2 regions of the Effusibacillus sp. SKA8 genome follow, and region 2 is predicted to be linked to the other one. Evidence: riboswitches for the same ligand, from Rfam matches in the RefSeq annotation. Region 2 holds a riboswitch; the other holds the start of a gene.
What was found. Region 2 has a riboswitch for cobalamin ahead of AC4ED1_RS13670 (energy-coupling factor ABC transporter permease). Riboswitches for the same ligand answer to the same signal wherever they lie in the genome.
Positions count from the first base shown of each region.

Region 1: another riboswitch for cobalamin. It lies ahead of cobT (nicotinate-nucleotide--dimethylbenzimidazole phosphoribosyltransferase); the one in region 2 lies ahead of AC4ED1_RS13670 (energy-coupling factor ABC transporter permease).

Region 1 is NZ_JBZCSF010000002.1:76,452-79,890, forward strand. Features, by position in the region: gene cbiB (adenosylcobinamide-phosphate synthase CbiB) at 1-638, opposite strand, end outside; gene cobU (bifunctional adenosylcobinamide kinase/adenosylcobinamide-phosphate guanylyltransferase) at 635-1,306, opposite strand; gene cobT (nicotinate-nucleotide--dimethylbenzimidazole phosphoribosyltransferase) at 1,293-2,357, opposite strand; cobalamin riboswitch at 2,464-2,656, opposite strand; gene AC4ED1_RS02630 (histidine phosphatase family protein) at 2,692-3,369, shown strand; gene AC4ED1_RS02635 (LCP family protein) at 3,422-3,439, opposite strand, start outside.
Region 2 is NZ_JBZCSF010000019.1:28,549-31,987, reverse strand. Features, by position in the region: gene AC4ED1_RS13680 (cob(I)yrinic acid a,c-diamide adenosyltransferase) at 1-6, opposite strand, end outside; gene cobK (precorrin-6A reductase) at 1-772, opposite strand, end outside; cobalamin riboswitch at 905-1,095, opposite strand; cobalamin riboswitch at 1,256-1,442, shown strand; gene AC4ED1_RS13670 (energy-coupling factor ABC transporter permease) at 1,668-2,423, shown strand; gene AC4ED1_RS13665 (energy-coupling factor ABC transporter substrate-binding protein) at 2,449-2,730, shown strand; gene cbiQ (cobalt ECF transporter T component CbiQ) at 2,727-3,439, shown strand, end outside.

The sequences.
Region 1 (3,439 bases), on a different contig from region 2:
AGTCTGGCGGATGCCCAACCGAACCGGAGATAGCGGTCGTTCTTGTACCCCACCATCGAATCGAGGGTATTGGCCGCGCGGTACATCATCGCCAGCGGGGCGCCCCCGATCATGGCGTAAAAAAGCGGTGCGGTCACGGCGTCCACAATATTTTCCGCGACGCTTTCCACGGCTGCCCGGACCACCTCGGATTCCGGCAAGTTTTTCGTGTCCCGGCTGACGATCCATCCCGCCAATTCTCTTGCCCGCTCCAGCTCACCTCGCTCCAGCGCCCGGCGAATGCCGTTGCCCGCTTCCGCCAATCCCCGGACGGCAATTGTCGTCGAAATCAGCCAGATATTGACGAACGCCGCGAGCCACGGACTGATCCAAGAAGCCAACAGGAGCAGCCCAATTACCGCGCACCCGCTGCCCCCGACAACGATTGCGGCCAGCAAGACGCCGGCCCATTTTTCCCGGGCGTCTGCCAACCCACTGTCGCCGGCAGTGCGGATCGCTGCCGCAGGCGTCCGAAACGCCCTGCGCAGTGCCGGCTCCAAGCGCTCAATCCAGTTGCCGATGATCACGACCGGATGCGGCAGCCAGCGTGGATCTCCGACAAGCAGATCGAGCAAAAACGCCAGATACACATGAATCATAGCCGAGTCTCAAACTCCTTCAGATTGACAGCGATCCCGGCGATTACCGCGTACACCGCATCGGCGGCGCCCGCGACGCATTGGTTCATAACCCCCAGCAGATCCCGGTACTGCCGCAAAGATCCGGTTTCAGGCACGATTCCGGCCCCGACTTCGCTCGTCACGATGACGACCGGATGCGGATAGTCCCTGCACGCTTGCATCAGGTCTTCCGTTCGGCAAGCGACCTCTTGTTCCGAAAGCCTCCCGGCGTTTCCTTGCGTTTCCCGTTCCCAAAGCCAGTTGTTCAACAGGAGCGACAAGCAGTCGAGCAGCAGAATGCCGGCTGACGAATCCAGCCTGCGGATGAGTTTCGCCGCTGCGCACGGCTCCTCAAGGCACCCCCAATCGGCCGGCCGCCGCTCGATGTGAGCCCTGATTCTCGCTTCCATTTCCGCGTCGATTCGCGGGCAGGTGGCGATGTATGTTACCGGCAGCCCCGTTTCTCTCTGCAGTTTCAAACAATAAGTTTCGGCAAAACGGCTTTTGCCGCTGCGCGAACCGCCAATCACCAAAACGATTTTTGCCGGTTTGTCCAAGTTATCATCTCCTGCATACCGCATTTCGGCCCCCCGGCCGGTTGCCGCAATGACTATCGCGTGGAGTTGTTCGGTCTTATGAATCCGCATTCGCGACGCCCGCTTCCGCAAAAGTTGCCATTTCGCGAAGCACGCGGGCGGCTCCCTGGATAATCGGCAAGGCCAGCGCCGCTCCCGAACCTTCGCCAAGGCGCATCGCAAAATCAAACAGCGGCTGTACGTCCAGTGCATCAAGCGTTATGCGATGCCCCGGCTCTACGGAACAATGCGATCCGAACAGGTACGGCAGAACCGACGGTTCGATTTTTGCCGCGGCCAGCACCGCGGAGCTTGTGATAAATCCGTCCACGACGACAGGGATCCGGTGTGCCGCACAGGACAGGGTCAAACCGGCCAGCCCCGCGATCTCAAGACCGCCGATTTTTGCCAGCACGTCAACCGGATCTGCGGGATCGGGGGCATTCAGGCGGATCGCTTTTTCGATCACGTCGATCTTGCGGCAAACTCCCTCGGAAGTGAGCCCGGTGCCGGCTCCCACCACTTCTCGGACTGGCCTTCCCGTCAGAACGGACGCAATCGCCGCGCTGGCCGTTGTGTTGCCGATGCCCATTTCGCCCAACGCCACGATTTTATAACCTTGTTCGTGCAGCTTGCTCCCCATCTCCCAGCCGACCGCCAGCGCACGTTCCGCTTCTTCTCTTGTCATGGCCGGCCCCTTTGCCATGTTGGCTGTCCCGTAGCGAACCTTCTCAATCCACAACCGGTTGGACAACGGACCGGTCCATGGAATATCCGACTTGACGCCGATGTCGACCACATGCACGTCCGCCCCGGCGTTGCGGGCCAATGCATTGATGGCCGCCCCGCCGGCCATGAAATTCAAGACCATCTGCACCGTCACCTCAGGCGGGAAAGCGGACACCCCTTCCTCCGTAACGCCGTGATCGCCCGCCATCACGACCACCGCAGCCGGCGTCGCCGCCGGGATCGTCTCGCCTTGGATGCCCGCCAGCCGGATCCCGATCTCCTCCAGCAGGCCGAGACTGCCCGCCGGTTTGGTCAACTGACCGTGCCGCTCTGCGGCGCGTTTCATCGCTTCCTGGTCGAGTCCCTCGATGTTTTCCGGTAATTTCCACGCCATATGTATCTCCTCCAGATCATGTTTTTGGTAAAAAATTTTCTCCCCTTGCCGGAGGACAAAGGGAGACAGGCGCGTGCGCACCAGCCCCTTTTTCCTCGAAAAGCGGCCAAGCAAAAACCCGCAGGCAGGTCTCCTGGCTTGAGATCATCGCCGCCGTTCGTCTTCCCGTCCGCAACGATCGTCCGGACAGTGACTTATGAACGGAAACTCCCTCTCACAGTGGCGGGACCGCACCGGACTCTAACCGGTTTCCCTATTCTCCGTTTCTATAAAACGGCACCTGCGAGTATAATAGACTATTGAATTACTTCCATCATGCACCAAGGTGAGTCGAATGGCAAGACTGTATTTGATCCGGCACGGCATCACGGACGACAACCTGCAATATCGCCTTTCCGGTTGGACGGATACACCGCTCAACGAAGTGGGGATTCAGCAAGCGGAGGTCACGGCGGAACGGCTGGAACAACTTGCCCGGACGGGCCGCCCGGTGGATGCGGTTTACGCAAGCCCGTTATCGCGAGCCGCGAAGACCGCAGAAATTATCGCAACTCGCCTCGGAGTTCCTCTTACCTGCCGGGATGACCTGAAAGAGATGAATTTCGGCCTGTTTGACGGGCAGTCCATCATCCGCCTTTATGAAACGCACAAGGACATGGTAGATACGGCTCTCAATCCCGGCGCCGACGAATTCGGTTGGGAAGGCGGCGAGACGCGGCAGGCGGTATTTGGCCGCATCGAGTCCGCCCTTCGTTCCATCGCGGAACAGCATCCGGGAAGAACGGTGGCGGTTGTCACCCACGCAGGCGCCATTGCGTATTTCCTGGCGGGAATTTGCTGCGAACCATTGTCCCACTGGAACCGTTACCATGTGGCCAATTGCAGCCTCACAACCATCGCTTACGACAACGGACAGTTTCAGTTGCAAATCCACAACCAGACCGACCATCTGCCGAAGGAAAAATTTGCGGAACTGATCGAGTCGGCAAAAAAGCGGCTCGGTGTTCCATGATCAAAAAACGGACACAGCCGAGAAGGCAGTCGCCCGTTTGCGGGAAAGCGTGTTACGGCTCCAAAGTCAG
Region 2 (3,439 bases):
GCTCATGGGAAACCGCCTCCTTTAACGCCAGGATTACATCGCTTGCCGTTTCGTACACCCGCCCGTAATCGATTCCGGGCCGGCAGATGACGATCACCCGGATCCCGTTGTCCAACGCCGCCTTGACCTTCTCCCGAACGGAGCCTTCCGCTCCGGATTCTTTGGTGATGACGGCGGTGACTCCGTAATGGCGGTAGAAAGCCAGATTCAGTTCTTCGCTGAAGGGGCCCTGCATCGCCACAATGTTTTTTTGCGGAATTCCGAGTTCCGAGCACTTTCGCATGTTCTCTTCTGTCGGCAGCATGCGGGCGATCATGCGAACCCCTTCGACACCGTTCAGAAGTTTTGCGAAAATGTGCAGCGTTTTGGAACCTGTTGTGAGAAAAACCGTTCCTTTTTGCTCCAACGCGACCTCGGCCGCCTCCCGGTAGTCCCGTACATATGTGATCAGCGGATGATCGGAGAGGAGGGTGCCGGGGCGTTCATAGCGAAAATAGGGAATCCCGGCCAGATGGGCCGCCTGCATCGCGTTTTGCGACGCGATTTCGGCAAACGGGTGGCTGGCGTCGACGACGGCGGCGGCTTTTTTTTGCCGGAGGAGGTCGTACATCTCCCCGGCCGTTTTTCTCCCGACTGATACGTCAATCCCCGCCTCCCGCAGGGAACCGGCCGCCGAATCCGTGACCACCGACGCCAGCAACGGGTAGCCTTGGGCCTTGAGTTCCAGCGCCAATTCACGGGCATCGCTGGTGCCCGCCAAAAAAAAGATCATTCGTCGCCCCTCCCAATAAAAAATCCCCTCGCGAGGGAGGGGAGGACACGCCAAGGCCGCAAACCGCGAGCGAAAAGCCTTGCGTGGCACCTCCCTATCTCCCGTAGGTGATCGGGCATGACCGCATACCCGGCGGTGCCGTTGGAACAGGCAGGTCTCCTGGCTTCGATTCATCGCCCTGCACTTCCCTTCCCGGGGCTATGCCTAGTGGTTTTCCGTACAGGACTCCTCGTCACAGTGGCGGGACCGCGCCGGCTTTGCACCGGACTTCCCTCTTGTCCCCGGACAGGTGATTTACGGGGACCTGTTCCCAAAGCAAAAATTTGTTTTCGGCAAAATCGGCAAAAATTTGTGTTGCTTGATGTATTCTAACATCCTTGCGAAAATCCTGCCAGTTTCTTTTGCAAAAATTGATATAGACAAACCGTCTTGGGTACGTGTATCCTAATTTTAAATATTGCAATCCTGTTTGTCATAAAAACGGCATATTGTTCTCGTCTAGGTGCCCTTGTGGGAACAAGGGGTAACAGGGAATCGGGTGCAAATCCCGAGCGGTCCCGCCACTGTAACCGGCGAGCTTTCTTTCGGAAATGCCACTTGAGTCATCAGGGAAGGCGAAAGAGCGCGATGAACCGGAAGCCAGGAGACCTACCTAAACGAGTACACCTGCTCAGCCTTCGAGGAAAAGGTTCGGTGTTGGATAAAAACCTTGCGGATGTGGCGGATGTTCCCCTTGCTGCAAATTTCCGTCGTTTTCGCGACCCCGGCCTTTTCGGCCGGGGTTTTTTGCGGGGGCATGAAATTTTTTACACGAAGGGAGGATACCGCAGCTTCTTCCATTGCATTTTTTTGTGCATTTTTTAATGCAATGGGGAAAGGTTGCCGGGCTGCTGGAATGCGAAAACGACGTTTTGTGTCTAGTTTTGTCTTAATTTCCGGGTTTGTTTTGTATTTTCTTGTTGCCGCGCCGCAAGCCGCCTACGGGATGCATATCATGGAAGGATTTTTGCCCGTTTGGTGGGCCGGTTTCTGGTGGCTGGCGTTTCTGCCCTTTTTTCTCCTTGGGCTTCGTTCCATTCAACGCACGGTCAAACGGTGTCCCGAGGCAAAGTTAATGCTGGGACTGGCGGGAGCGTTCAGTTTTGTCCTATCCGCCCTGAAAATCCCTTCCGTGACGGGAAGCAGTTCGCATCCCACGGGGACGGGATTGGGCGCCATCCTGTTCGGCCCCTTGGCGATGAGTGTGCTGGGCAGCATGGTCCTGCTGTTTCAGGCTCTCTTTCTGGCGCACGGCGGATTGACGACATTGGGGGCCAATGCTTTTTCGATGGCAGTGGCGGGTCCTTTCGCCGGATATGGGGTTTACCGGATCGCCGCACGATGGGGAGGCAAGCGGAAGCTGGCCGTTTTTCTGGCGGCGGCGATTGCCGATTTGACGACCTATGTTGTGACTTCCTTCCAACTGGCCCTTGCGTTCCCGGCGGCAACGGGCGGCATTCCGGCATCGTTTGTCAAATTTGCCGGCATCTTCGCGGTTACGCAGATTCCGCTTGCGATCAGCGAAGGGTTGTTGACGGTTCTCGTATGGAACTGGCTGCAAACATACAATCGCGAGGAATTACAACAACTGCAGGAAATGAAAGGGGCGTAGGACTGTGAAAAGGCTGGACAAATGGATGAACGGGTGGATCCTCTTGGCGGTTGCGGCGCTCATTGCGGCTCCCCTGATTTTTGTAAAAGATGCGGAATTTGCGGGGGCTGACGGTTTGGCGGAGGCTGCCATCGCCGAAGTGTCGCCGGATTACAAACCGTGGTTTCAGTCGCTGCTGGAGCTGCCAGGGCCGGAAACGGAAAGCCTGTTGTTTGCTCTGCAAGCGGCCGCCGGTGCGGGCGTGATCGGGTATGGTATCGGCTTTTATCGCGGTCGTGCTCTGCAAAGGGAGCATCCGGAAAGATGAGGCTTGACGCGCTCGCTTACGGCAACCGGCTGCGCCGGTTGCCGCCCGGGATGAAAGTGACGTTTGCGGCGGGTGTGATGGCGCTCGCTTTTGTCTCGCATATCCCTGTCCTTGTTGTCATATTTTTGTGGATGGGCATTTGGATTGTCGTTTATGCCAAAATTCCCTTTGCCGTCTATCTGCGTTTGGTCGGCCTGGCGCTGGCGTTTCTGCTGTTCGGCTTGCCGCCGCTCATGATTGGGATTGCGGCCGGTGGGAGCCTGTCCGCTTTGCCGGAAGACGCGGTGGCGTCGGTTTCCCTGGCTTCTTTTCAGGTGTACGCCAGCGCCCGGGGGGTGGCCCAGGCTGGGCTGGTTGTATGCCGTTCCCTCGCTTGTTTGTCCTGCTTGTATTTTATTCTGCTGACCGTGCCCTTTGCGGAAGTGCTGCAAACGATGCGCCGCGTGCGAATGCCGGCTGTTTTGCTTGAAATCGCTTTGGTGATGTACCGTTTTCTGTTTGTCCTGCTTGAATCGGCGGAGCGGTTGTGGATTGCGCAAAAGGCGCGCGGGGGACACAGGGGATTCCGCAACCGGATGCAAGACGCGAGTCTCCTTGTCGCCCAGCTCTTCAGGCGGATGCTGCACCGGTACAGGCAATTGTCCATCGGGTTGGCCGCAAGGGGATTTACCGGTGACCTGCATGTTCTGTCAACGTCTGTGCACACGAG